DNA from 2 places in the Massilia sp. AB1 genome. Region 1 is predicted to be linked to the other one. Evidence: riboswitches for the same ligand, from Rfam matches in the RefSeq annotation. Region 1 holds a riboswitch; the other holds the start of a gene.
What was found. A riboswitch is a leader RNA that binds a small molecule or an ion and turns the genes downstream of it on or off. The one in region 1 is predicted to bind glycine.
Positions count from the first base shown of each region.

Region 2: it holds a riboswitch for glycine, as region 1 does, so the genes downstream of both, J8847_RS06140 (hypothetical protein) here and gcvT (glycine cleavage system aminomethyltransferase GcvT) in region 1, are expected to answer to the same signal.

Region 1 is NZ_JAGKSG010000011.1:1,244-7,843, forward strand. It holds gene J8847_RS08660 (hypothetical protein) at 1-57, shown strand, start outside; gene J8847_RS08665 (ATP-dependent Clp protease proteolytic subunit) at 248-808, opposite strand; glycine riboswitch at 1,142-1,225, shown strand; glycine riboswitch at 1,243-1,340, shown strand; gene gcvT (glycine cleavage system aminomethyltransferase GcvT) at 1,390-2,520, shown strand; gene gcvH (glycine cleavage system protein GcvH) at 2,568-2,948, shown strand; gene gcvP (aminomethyl-transferring glycine dehydrogenase) at 3,060-5,939, shown strand; gene J8847_RS08685 (methyl-accepting chemotaxis protein) at 5,956-6,600, opposite strand, start outside.
Region 2 is NZ_JAGKSG010000007.1:20,631-27,230, reverse strand. It holds gene J8847_RS06150 (hypothetical protein) at 1-308, opposite strand, end outside; gene J8847_RS06145 (C39 family peptidase) at 420-1,013, opposite strand; gene J8847_RS06140 (hypothetical protein) at 1,052-1,762, opposite strand; glycine riboswitch at 2,079-2,176, opposite strand; glycine riboswitch at 2,179-2,267, opposite strand; gene J8847_RS06135 (hypothetical protein) at 2,372-2,824, opposite strand; gene J8847_RS06130 (GNAT family N-acetyltransferase) at 3,023-3,490, shown strand; gene J8847_RS06125 (AI-2E family transporter) at 3,494-4,579, opposite strand; gene htpX (protease HtpX) at 4,619-5,491, opposite strand; gene J8847_RS06115 (hypothetical protein) at 5,722-6,165, shown strand; gene J8847_RS06110 (flagella synthesis protein FlgN) at 6,226-6,600, opposite strand, start outside.

The DNA.
Region 1 (6,600 bases):
ACTCCGGAACAACACGCCGAAGCTGGCCGTCAGAGCCACAAGAACGACAAACGCTGATCCTGTTTTCTCCGGCCCCGCCGGAAGCAGGCATCACTTGTCCAGCCCGCCGCGCATCGAGCCGGCGGGCTTTTCTATGTGTCGGACAAAGCGCCACGGCTTCCTTGCCTTATCCATAGGCCTGACGAATAAACGGGCCGCGGCCATCGGCCAAGCCGATGTATCGGGCTACCGAGCCTGTTGGGCCGACTCAAATATTGCGCAGGATCGCACCCTTGGGCGGCGCGAAATCGCGGATGTCGTTGACCAGGCCGGCGGCCTTGGCGTCGCGCGAGTTCAGATGCAGGTCCGAATACTGGTGGATGCTCCACTGCTCCGGGGTCAGCTCGACGGTCTTGCGCAGAATCGACTCGGTGCGCGAATCGTCGGCACGCAGGCCCTCGACGATGATGTTGAGCGCATCCGGACGCGAACCGGGCGAGGCGGTCGCATGCGACTTGTGGACCATGAAGCGCGCCGTCTCGCTGCAATAGCGCTCCGTGCCGCACAGGTAGAGGATGACCGCGATCGAGGCCACCGCCCCGCCGTTGTACATCACAAACTTGATCGGCGAGCTGGCCATGAAGTTGTACAGGCACAGGCCGTCGCTGACATAGCCGCCGTTGGACTGCACCAGGACATGGGCCGTCTCGATGCCGTCCTCGGTCATGGCGGCGACCGCGTCGAAGACCCGGTGGACCATGTCACTATTGACGTCGCCAGACAGCGTGAACCAGCCTGTTTTTTCCTGTTGTGCTTTGTCTTCGCTCATAGTTTTTTCCGCCTGCAAAGTGAGTGTGATAAGTGTAGCAAAACCGGCCCGCGAGCCCGGATGCCGTGCGTCAATAGTGCGCGGCAATGCTTTTAGGAATCGAAATGCCCGCGTAACCGCCCTACCTACCAACGTCATCCCGGCGAAGGCCGGGATCCAAGTTTGCTCGCGTTCCCGCCCACGTTTTGGCTGCCGGCTGCCCAACGAACTTGGGTTCCGGCCGAGGGGGACGCCGAGTCCCGGAACGACGTTCTGAGGGTAGGGGCCGCCCCTTCCTTCCCCTGGTTTCCCCCTTAGCTGGTTGACAGCAACCGCCCTCTCGCATATCCTCCACAGTCTTGACAGGGAGAGCGCAGCACGCTGCCGCCGAAGGGGCACTACCCACAAACTCTCAGGCAAAAGGACCGGTCAAGGAGCGGCGGCGCATCGCGCGGCGGCTCAACTCTGGAGAGCGGCCGCGACACAAGCGGCCCACCGAAGGGGCAGGCGGCCAGGCCGCTATCTCTCAGGTACCAAGGACAGAGGGGAAAACAGCGCACGGCGACGTGCCCGCACCCCTATTCAACTGCCCTGAGGATTCCATGACGCTCAAAGCGACTCCGCTCAATTCCGCTCACCGTGCCCTAGGGGCCAAGATGGTCGACTTCGGCGGCTGGGACATGCCGGTCAACTACGGCTCCCAGATCGAAGAGCACAACGCGGTGCGCACCGACGCCGGCATGTTCGACGTGTCCCACATGTGCGTGGTCGACCTCAAGGGCGCCAACGTGCGCAGCTTCCTGCGCGGCCTGCTGGCCAACAACGTCGACAAGCTGCAGGTCCCGGGCAAGGCCCTCTACTCCTGCATGCTGAATCCCGAAGGCGGCGTCATCGACGACCTGATCGTCTACTTCTTCAGCGAAGACTGGTTCCGCATCGTCGTCAACGCCGGCACCGCCGACAAGGACGTGGCCTGGATGAACCAGCAGAACGCCGCCACGAATTCCGGCCTGGTCATCACCCAGCGCCGCGATAGTAGTGATGAAAATCGCGACCCGATCGCCCTGATCGCGGTCCAGGGCCCGAACGCCCGCGCCAAGGCCTGGGAAGTGCTGCCGGAGACCAAGGCCGCTTCCGAAGCGCTCAAGCCCTTCAACGTCGTAATCGTCCCGGACACCGCCTTCGGCGAAGTCATGGTGGCGCGCACCGGCTACACCGGCGAAGACGGCTTCGAAATCGGCGTCCCGGCATCCAAGGCCGAAGCCCTGTGGAACGCCTTCGCCGCCGCCGGCATCAAGCCCGCCGGCCTGGGCGCCCGCGACACCCTGCGCCTGGAAGCCGGCATGAACCTGTACGGCCAGGACATGGACGAGACCGTGAACCCGCTGGACGCCGGCCTGGGCTGGACCATCGACCTGGTCTCCGAGCGCGACTTCATCGGCAAGGCCGCCCTGCAGGCCAAGGGCCAGCAAGCCAACTTCGTCGGCCTGATCCTGCGCGAAAAAGGCGGCATCCTGCGCGCCCACCAGAAGGTCCTCAGCGCCGCCGGCAACGAAGGCGAGATCACCAGCGGCACCTTCAGCCCGAGCATGCAGCAGGCGATCGCCCTGGCGCGCGTGCCGCTGGACGTGGCGGTCGGCGACACCGTGCAAGTCGTGATCCGCGACAAGCAGCTGGCCGCTTCCGTCGTCAAGCTGCCGTTCGTGCGTAACGGCAAAGTCCTCGCCGCCTAAAAGAACAAGCAATATAATCACCGCGTCACCCATACCAGGAGCCTTTAATGAACATCCCTACCGACCTGAAATACACCGAGTCCCACGAGTGGGTCCGCCGCGAGGCTGACGGCACCCTGACCGTCGGCATCACCGAATACGCGCAGGACGCACTGGGCGACATCGTGTTCGTCGAACTGCCGCAGGTCGGCAAGGCCTTCACCGCCGGCGACGACGCCGCCGTGGTCGAGTCGGTCAAGGCCGCCAGCGACATCTACGCTCCGGTGTCGGGCACCGTCACCGCGGTGAACCAGTCCGTGGCCGACGCGCCGGACTCGATCAACCAGGACGCGTACGGCGCCTGGCTGTTCAAGCTCCAGCCGACCGACGCCGGCGCTGTCGACAAGCTGCTGGACGCCGACGCCTACGGCAAGACCACCGACAATTAATGTCGCCGAGGGCGCGCCGCTGAATGCGGCGCGCCCTTTTAGTTTCACGAAGTCCCGAATTCCTCATCTTCGCCAGCCCACAAGGCGCCGGCAATTCATCTGGCCACCATCATGACCCGTTCCAGCCTCACCCAACTTGAAGCCCGCGATTCGTTCATCCCGCGCCATATCGGCCCGTCCGAATCCGAACAGGCAGCCATGCTGTCGACCCTCGGCTACGCTTCGCGCGCCGCCCTGATCGACGCCGTGGTTCCCGCCAACATCCGCCGCAAGGACACCCTGGACCTGGGCCAGTTCGTCGAGCCGCGCACCGAAGAAGACGCGCTGGCCACCCTGCGCGCGCTGGCATCCAAGAACAAGGTCATGAAGTCGATGATCGGCCAGGGCTACTACGGCACCCACACCCCGAAGGTCATCCTGCGCAACATCTTCGAGAACCCGGCCTGGTACACCGCCTACACCCCCTACCAGCCCGAGATCTCGCAGGGCCGCCTGGAAGCGATCCTGAACTTCCAGCAGACCATCACCGACCTGACCGGCATGGGCATCGCCAACTCGTCGATGCTGGACGAAGGTACCGCCGCCGCCGAAGCCATGACCCTGCTGCAGCGCGTCGGCAAGTCCTCGTCGAGAGTGTTCTATGTCGCCGACGACGTGCTGCCGCAGACCCTGGAAGTGATCCAGACCCGCGCCCAGCCGATCGGCGTCGAAGTTCGCGTGATCGCGGCCGGCGACATCGAGAAGCTGGAAGAGACCTGCTTCGGCGTGCTGCTGCAATACCCGGGCGTGAACGGCGAAGTGCGCGACTACCGCGCCGCCGTGGAACACCTGCACGCCATGGGCGCGATGGTGGTCGTGGCCGCCGACCTGCTGGCCCTGACCATGCTCACCCCGCCGGGCGAATGGGGCGCCGACGTGGTCGTCGGTAACAGCCAGCGCTTCGGCGTGCCGCTCGGTTTCGGCGGCCCGCACGCCGGCTACCTCGCCACCCGCGACGAATTCAAGCGCAGCATGGCTGGCCGCCTGGTCGGCGTGACCGTCGATGCGCAGGGCAACCAGGCCTACCGCCTGGCGCTGCAGACCCGCGAACAGCACATCCGCCGCGAAAAGGCGACCTCGAACATCTGTACCGCCCAGGTGCTGCTGGCCGTGATGGCCGGCATGTACGCGGTCTACCACGGCCCGCAAGGCCTGAAGCGCATCGCCCAGCGCGTGCACCGCCAGACCGCCATCCTGGCGCGCGGCCTGCAGCAGCTCGGCGCGGAAGTGACCAACACCACCTACTTCGACACCCTGACCGTCAAGGGCGACGCAGCCGCGCTGCACGCGGCCGCCGTCAACGCCGGCATCAACCTGCGCCGCGTCGACGACCAGCACGTGGGCGTGTCGCTGGACGAGACCACCACCCGTGAAGACCTGGCTGCGCTGTTCGCCATCTTCGGCAACGGCAAGAACGTCGATATCGACGCATTGGACGAAGACGTGGCGGACGCCTTCCCGGCCGCCCTGACCCGCGAAAGCGCCTACCTGACCCACCCGACCTTCAACCGCTACCATGCGGAGCACGAGATGCTGCGCTACCTGCGCTCGCTGGCCGACAAGGACCTGGCGCTGGACCGCACCATGATCCCGCTGGGTTCGTGCACCATGAAGCTGAACGCGACCTCGGAAATGATCCCGGTCACCTGGCCCGAGTTCTCGAACATCCACCCGTTCGCGCCGAACGACCAGACCGTGGGCTACCGCGAGATGATCGACCAGCTCGAAGCCATGCTGTGCGCCGCCACCGGCTACGCCGCGATCTCGCTGCAGCCGAACGCCGGCTCGCAGGGCGAATACGCCGGCCTGCTGGTGATCCAGAAGTACCATGAGTCGCGCGGCGAAGGCCACCGCAACATCTGCCTGATCCCGTCCTCGGCCCACGGCACCAACCCGGCGTCGGCCAGCATGGTCGGCATGAAGGTGGTCGTCACCGCCTGCGACGAGAATGGCAACGTCGATCTGGCCGACCTGAAGGCCAAGGCCGAGCAGTACAGCAAGGACCTGGCCTGCGTCATGGTCACCTACCCGTCGACCCACGGCGTGTTCGAGGAAGGCATCAAGGAACTGTGCGAGATCGTGCACGCCCACGGCGGCCAGGTCTACGTCGACGGCGCCAACATGAACGCGATGGTCGGCGTGGCCGCGCCGGGCGCCTTCGGCGGCGACGTCAGCCACCTGAACCTGCACAAGACCTTCTGCATCCCGCACGGCGGCGGCGGTCCGGGCGTCGGCCCGATCGGCGTCGGCGCGCACCTGGCCAAGTTCCTGCCGAACCAGCTGTCGACCGGCTATGTCCGCGACGAAGCCGGCATCGGCGCGGTCAGCGCGGCGGCCTACGGCTCGGCCTCGATCCTGCCGATCTCGTGGATGTACATCGCGATGATGGGCGCGGAAGGCCTGACCGCGGCGACCGAAGTGGCGATCCTGAACGCCAACTACATCGCGCGCCGCCTGGCGCCGCACTACCCGGTGCTGTACACCGGCCACGACGGCCTGGTCGCGCACGAGTGCATCATCGACCTGCGCCCGCTGCAGGACAAGACCGGCATCAGCAACGAAGACGTGGCCAAGCGCCTGATGGACTTCGGCTTCCATGCCCCGACCATGAGCTTCCCGGTGCCGGGCACCCTCATGATCGAGCCGACCGAGTCCGAGTCGAAGGCCGAGCTGGACCGCTTCATCGAAGCGATGATCACCATCCACGCCGAGATCGTGAAGGTCGAACGCGGCGAGTACGACAAGATGGACAACCCGCTCAAGGGCGCGCCGCACACCGCGGAGGTGGTCACCGCCGACGACTGGAAGCATGGCTACACCCGTGAAGTGGCGGCCTTCCCGGTTGCCTCGCTGCGCAAGAAGAAGTACTGGCCGCCGGTCGGCCGCGCCGACAATGTGTACGGCGACCGTAACCTGTTCTGCGGCTGCGCGCCGATCAGCGACTACGAATAATCGCTGATCGACCAGCTTATTTGCGGCTCGACGCGAGCCGCAAGTGGGAGCTCGGATGACGGCGGCGTTCGCGCGCGAATTCGCGCGGGACGTCGCCGTCTTCTTTTTGGGCCGCCGCTTGTTCGGGCGGCTCGGCCTGCGGCTCTTCCAGCCGGAAACCGGACATGGTGCGCGACAGCGCCAGCGCCTGCATCTGCAGGGTGCGCGCGGCCATGGCCGCCTCTTCGACCAGGCTGGTGTTCTGGCGCGTCACCTGGTCCATGCGCACGATGGCCTGGTTCACGTCCTCCAGGCTGGATTCCTGGCCCTGGCTGGCCGAGCCGATGCGGCTGACGATATCCTCGACCTGGCGCACCGAGCTGGCGATCTGCTGCATGCTGGTCCCGGCCTGCGCCGCCCAGGCGGTGCCGCCGTCGATCTCGGCGACCGACTGAGTGGCCAGCAGCCGGATCTCTCCAGCCGACGCAGTCACCCTGCGCGCCAGATGGCGCACTTCGCTCGTCACCGCCGCCATGCCCGCGGCGTCCGGTCCCGCGCGCGCCGCATCCAGGCCCGCATTGAGCGCCAGCGTGTTCGCCTGCGCCGCCAGGGCGTCCAGCCCGTCCACGATCTCGACCACTCGATGGGCGCTGCGCTTGCCGGAATCCAGCGCCGCCAGCAG
Region 2 (6,600 bases), on a different contig from region 1:
GCGGGCGTGGTCTGCAGGCGCCTTTCCTCGTCAATCCAGGCCGGCAGCAGTTGCCGGATGCGGGCGAGGTGGGTGGCGGCCATCGCTTCGGCTTCCGCGCGCAGCGCCGGGTCGAGATCGAGTTCCCTGGGCAGGGCGAAGGCGCGGGCCAGGTCCTCGTTCAGCGGCGCGGAAATGGAGGCGTTGTTCCTGGTGGCCCGGTCCGGTGCGGCCAGCGCCGTCAGGCTGCCGGCCAGCAGGGTGAATAGCAGGGTAAATGGCAGGGCGGAGCGGGCCAGGCGTCCGGCCCGCGGTTTGAAGTTGGTCACGCGCGGCTCGTCGATGACATGGGGGAGGTCGAACCATATCATGCTGGATGAGTGGAGAAACACGCGCATTTCCACGCTCTCCAGGCCGCCGCGGCGGCCTGGAGACGGGGCTTACAGCGCCGGGCTGGCGTTCATGCGCTGGGTATGGGTCCAGCGGTGGTCGTAGGCCGACACCGCCGAGCTGTAGGTGCGCCAGGTCTGGCCCTCGCCCGGCCACGGGTCCATGATGTAGACGTAGTTCACGCCGTTATAGGTCTCGTAGCCCCGGCCGGCCATGATGTGGCCGCCGCCGTTGGTCCAGCCGTAGCGGATCACGAAGGGACGGTTGGCATTGATGTCGGCCACCACGCTGCTCCAGGACGAGGCCACGTTGTAGGCGGTGTTCGGCACGCCCCAGGCGGACAGGATGTTCTGTACGCTGCCGCTGGTGCCGTACATGGAGTTCGGCTGGTTGGCGTAGCTGCTCCAGTCGAAGATCGTGTTCCCGCACGCGTAGTTGATCCCGAAGGCCCAGTTCACGATCTGGCACTGGCTCGGGGTCTTCTTGTACAGGTTCAGGATCGCCTTGCTGGTCGCGGACCAGCACCACTGGCTGTGTTCCTGGGTGGTCAGGGGAACGTTGAGGGTGCGCCACTGCGCGAAGGCGCTCGGTGCGGCCAGGGTCAGCGCCGCGGCGGCCAGCAGGCCTGTCAGTCGTTGGTTCATTATTTGTCTCCGTATGGGTGCTTGTCGTTGGCGCCGTCTCAGCGGTGCTCGTCCAGGTTGCGCTTGACCGCCGCGCGCAGGGCTGGCAGCAGTTCGGCTTCGTCGGCCAGGGCGGCGGTCGGACGGCCGAAGGCGTCGGTGCGCTGCAGGGGCAGGGAAGCGCGCGCGGAATACAGGGGCGCGAAGCGGGTGCCGCCGGCGGTCTCGACTTCGAGCAGGTCGGAACGGGCCTGGTAGATGCGCAGCAGGCGCAGGTTGGAGCGGTCGGCATTGCCGTGCGCGGCGACCAGGGCGTCGAGGTCCCTGGACAGGACCGCGGCGCCGTAGGCGACCGTCTGGTAGCGGCCGCCGTGCTGCTCCACCGTCGCCATGCCGATCGGGCGCTCGCCCAGCAGCACCACGAAGCGCCATTGCTGGGCGTGGCGCGCCATGCTTTTCATGCTGCCGCGGCCGCGCATCAGCTGGTCCGGATCGATGGTGTAGACCGGGAAGCCGTAGCCGATGCGCGCATCCTTCAGCGCGCGCAGGTCCTGGACCTCGAGCGGAAAGCCGTCCGGGGCCGCGCCCGGGCGCTGGAGCTGGTGGTTGATGAACTGGCTGAGATCGCGCTGGGCCGCGGCGAAGGCCGCGGACTGGCCGGCCGCGGCCTGGCGCGCCGCGCCGGGATCGGCGGCCTGCGCTTGTACTGCGGGTCCCGCCAGGCCGAGACCGATGCCGAGCGCCAGGGCCGCGAGCCTTGCCCGAGCCATCCTGTATTGCCGTTGTTGAGCTTGCATTGACGACTTCTCCTTGAATGTGAAGGTGAAAAGCGGCCCGCCTGTCCGAGCGGGCGTCTGTTGCTGCTGCTGCAAAAGGACACGCATGGCGTGCCGGACAACCGGGACGAGCGCTAGGACGGCGTCGGGAAACTGCCCTGGCGATGAGGAAGGAAGGCGGTGGCGCGCTGCGCAGGCGCGCACGGCGCCGCGGCGCCGCCAGGGGCGCCGGAGTCAAGTTCGGTATGCATGAAATCCAGACACAAAAAGCGTCACAAGGGAATCCGCGCGCTCATTGCGCGTCGGCACCCCCTCTGTGCTGGACCTGAGAGATTTCGCAGGCCGAGGTAGGGCCTGCTTGCTCCTTCGGTGCGCCGGGTGACGGTCTCCCGGCGGCTCTTCAGAGTGTGAATGCGGTATCGGTCCTTTTGCCTGAGAGATTCCGGGGCGGTTGCTCCTTCGGCGCTGTCGGATAGACAGTCTCTCCCGATACCGCGGCCGGCGCCTGGGCGCCAGTCGTATAGACAGGATAGCCCAGCTATTTCAAATAACTCAACGGTTTTATCCCGCTTGTTGTTTTTGCACCAGCGTCTGCATGTCGGCTCAGCGCCCCGCGTCGCGGTCCCGGCGCTGGTCCAGCTTGTCGCTGTCGTCGTCGGTGCCGGCCCGGTTCCCCAGGCCGCCGTCCGCGGCGGCCGCATCGCTGGGATTGCCGCCGCCGGCCATGGCGACTTCGTCTTGCTGGCGGTTCTGCTGGCCCTGGCTACCCTCTGCCTTTTCGACCGTGCCTCCCGGCACGGGCCCGCCGGCGTTGCCGTGGCTGGTTTGCGGCGCGCCGGCCGGGCCGACATTGCTCTCCGGCGAAGCGCTGTTGAAGTTGGTGTAGCGCCCGGACGTGGCTTCGCGCTGTTCGTTCTGGCCGCCGACGCTGGAGTAGCCGGCGCTGTCGTCGGCCACGAAGCCGGAGCCGGAATCCGCGCTGCCGCGCAGGGCCTGGCCTCGGCGCTGGTCGTCGTCGCGGCCGCGTTTCGGGGTGGACTTATTTCTATCGTTCATCATGTTCTCCTTGGCATAGATGACGGGACAGCTTCATCTTAATCATCCGCACCTGGAGCCCAATAGGCGCACGGTACAAGGCTGCGTAGGAGGAGTCGGACGTGGCCGACCTGACAAAATCGCCAGCTTGCCGCCAGGACAGGCCGCCACGTACACTGGAAGCGCCGGCCTCTTTCACAAGATACAAGGATCCCCCCCATGATCGTCGACTACCTCGCCAACCACAAACAGTTCATCCCCGAGATCGCGGACCTCATCTTCGGCGAGTGGTCCGACCTGTTCCTCGCCAACGGCGTGGACAAGGCGCAGCTGCTGGCGATGCTGGAAGAGCGGGCCAACACCGAGCGGCTGCCCATCGCCTACGTGGCGGTACGGGACGGCGAATTGCTGGGCACCGGCAGCATCAAGATGGAAGAGCCGAGCACGCGGGAAGGGCTGTCGCCCTGGCTGGCGGGCATGTACATCAAGGAGGCTTACCGCGGCGGCGGGGTCGGCGAGCAGATCGTCAAGGCGCTCGAAGCCAAGGCCCAGGCCCTCGGCGTCGAGACCATGTACCTGTCGGTCGGCCGTGCGGTCAGCTTCTACAAGAGGCTCGGGTGGAGCATCATGGAAGAGCGGGTCACGCCGTCCGGCGCCACCCTCATGAGCAAGCGCCTGGCCGCTTGAGCGCTAGACGGTCGTATCCTGGCCGATGCGTTCGGCCTTCCCGGCGGCCGGGACAGCTTCCACAGGCTCGGCGCCGCGGCCGTCGCGCAGCCAGGCGAACAGCACCGCCATCATGAAGGGGCCGACGAACAGGCCCAGCACGCCCATGGTCGAGACGCCGCCGAGCAGGCCGAACAGCACCGCCAGGAAGGGCAGGTTGACGCGCTGGCCGATCAGCTTGGGGCGGATGAACTTGTCGACCATGAACAGCTCTACCGCGCCCCAGGCGAACAGGCCCAGGGCCGCGCCGGCATGGCCCTGGCCCAGCAGCAGCAGCGAGACCATGGTGAAGGACAGCGGGGCGCCGCCCGGGATCAAGGCCAGGTAGCCGGTGATCACGCCCAGCAGGGCGGGCGCGGGCGCGCCGGCGATGGCGTAGGCGATGCCGAGCACGATGCCTTCCAGCACGGCGATCGAGCACAGCCCGAGCGCGGTGCCGCGCACCGAGAGCGGCAGGATCGCGCGCAGCCTGGGATAATGCGCCGGCAGCAGGCGCTCGCCGGCGCCGTCGACATAGCGCACCACGGCCGGGCCGTGCAGGTAGAGCACGAACAGGGTCAGCAGGGTCAGGAACAGGTAGAGGGCGTTGGCCAGGATGGTCGAGCCCCAGAGGCGCGCCGCGCCGGTCAGCTGCGGCATGAAGTCGCCCAGCCCGGTCTGAATGAGGGCGCGCAAACCGCCGGGCACGGCCAGGTGCTCGTTCCACCATTTGATGGCCGGCTCGGCGAGCAGCGGCAGGCGGTACAGCCAGGACGGCGGCGCCACGCCGGTCAGGTTGACGTTGGTCAGCATCCGCTCGATGCCCGCCAGCTCGTTGGTGAGGGCGTTGAACAGCAGGATCGAGGGACCGATGAAACTCACCAGCAGCGCCACCAGCAGGGTGGCGGCGCTGGCCAGGGGCGGCCAGCCGCGGCGCAGCAGCAGCTGGTGCAGGGGCCAGGTGATCACCGCCAGCAGCCCGGCCCAGGCGAGCGAGCCCAGGAAGTGCTGCAGGAGGTAGGCCAGCGCCGCGGCAAACAGTACTGGCAACAACAGTGGAGCGTACCGCATCGAGGTTCCTGGCCTTGTTGGTAGTTCTTTTAAGTTCTCTTATCCGCGTTGCAGGGCAGCGATACGGTCTTCGCACGACGGATGGCTGCTCAGCAACGACATCATACCGCCTCCGGCGATGCCCGAGGCAGCCATGTTCTTCGGCAGGCCGCCTTGCGCAATACCGCCGAGGCGGGCCAGCGCGTTGATCATCGGGCGCGGCGTGCCCAGGATGCGGGCGGCGCCCGCGTCGGCGCGGTATTCGCGCTGGCGCGAGAACCAGGCCACGATGACGCTGGCCAGGATGCCGAACAGGATGTCGCAGACGATTGCGGTAATGGTATAGGCAATGCCGGGGCCCGTGCTTTCTTCATCGTCCTTGCGCAGCGCCTGGTCGACGAACCACGCCACCACGCGCGCCAGGAAGATCACGAAGGTGTTGACCACGCCCTGGATCAGGGTGAGGGTGACCATGTCGCCGTTGGCGATGTGGGCCACCTCGTGGGCCAGCACGGCCTCGACTTCTTCCTGCGTCATCGATTCCAGCAGGCCGGTCGACACCGCCACCAGCGAGGAATTCCTGGTGGCGCCGGTGGCGAAGGCGTTCGGCTCGCCCGGATAGACGGCCACTTCCGGCATGGCGATGCCGGCGCGCTGCGCCTGGGCGGCGACGGTGTTGACCAGCCACTGCTCGGTCGAGTTGGACGGGCGTTCGATCACGCGCGCGCCGGTCGACCACTTGGCCATCGGCTTCGACATCAGCAGCGAGATGAAGGCGCCGCCAAAGCCCATCAGGGCGGCGAAGACCAGCAGCATGCCCAGATTCAGGCCGTTCGCGGTCAGGAATTTGTTTACGCCCAGCACGCTGGCGGTGATGCTTAGCACCAGCATGACGGCGACGTTGGTAGCGAGGAAGAGAAGAATGCGTTTCATGTCGTTTCCAGTGTTGTTGTTCAAAGCAAGACGGTATTGCCTACACGAAAGGATACGCCAAGCCCGTTATCTGGAAAAGCGAAGTTTAGCGAAAGATTTCTTCGTAAAAATCGAAGTCATGCACGTGGCCGGCGGATCACACCACGGAGGGGGGATTCGTCGCAAGCGGCGGTTCCGGAACGCGGGCGGCTCCTATAATCGCGGCCATAACAACTTTGCCAGGGAATGTCATGAAACCGATCCACATCGCCGCCTCGCTGCTCGTCGCCCTCTCGCTGTGCAGCGCCCCGTCCTTCGCCGCCGATCCGGAAGAGCATTTCGTGCTGACGCCGGCCCTGCTGGCGAAGATCAAGGCCGCCGCGCCGGAGCTGAAAAAACTGGAAAAGGACAATGACGAGGACGACGGCAAGAACGAGCTGTCGGTCGACGACTACGTGAAAGCCATCGAGGCGCAGCCGCGCGCCAAGGCGGTGCTGAGCAAGCACGGCATCGGCACCCGCGAATTCGCGCTGAGCACCCTCGCGCTGGTGCACGCCGGCTTGTTCGTCGGCATGGAATCGATGATGGACAAGAAGCAGGCGGCCGAGATGATGGGCAAGTTCACCAGGGAACAGAAGGCCAACATCGCGCTGCTGCGCAAGCTGGGACCGTCGGCCTACACGCTGTCGCGCTGACCGCCGCCCCCAAAACGACAATGGCCGCGGATGCGGCCATTTCTTTTCATGCGTCGCGGATCAGCCGACCACGAAGCGCTTCGAGGGACCGGCGCCCAGGGTCTGGCCGCTGGCGCCGTAGATGCCGGCGGAGGCGGCGCCCGCCGGGGTGCGCAGGGCGTTCAGCACGCCCTGGTTGTGCGCCAGCTGCTTGTTGATCAGCATGCCATTGACGCGGTTGAGTTCCTTGGCGTCGCGCGAGATTTCCAGCAGGCTTTCCCACTGGCGCCGCACTTCCGGATTGCCGGCCACCGCCAGCCAGGGTTCCATGCCCGCTTCCGAGCCTTCGCAGCCGGCCGCGGCGAGCGCCGCATGGCGCTGCTTCGACAGCGCGGCCAGCTCGGCCAGCAGCGCGTTTTTCTTCGGTGTCAGTTCCGCCAGCCCATCGGCGTCGAG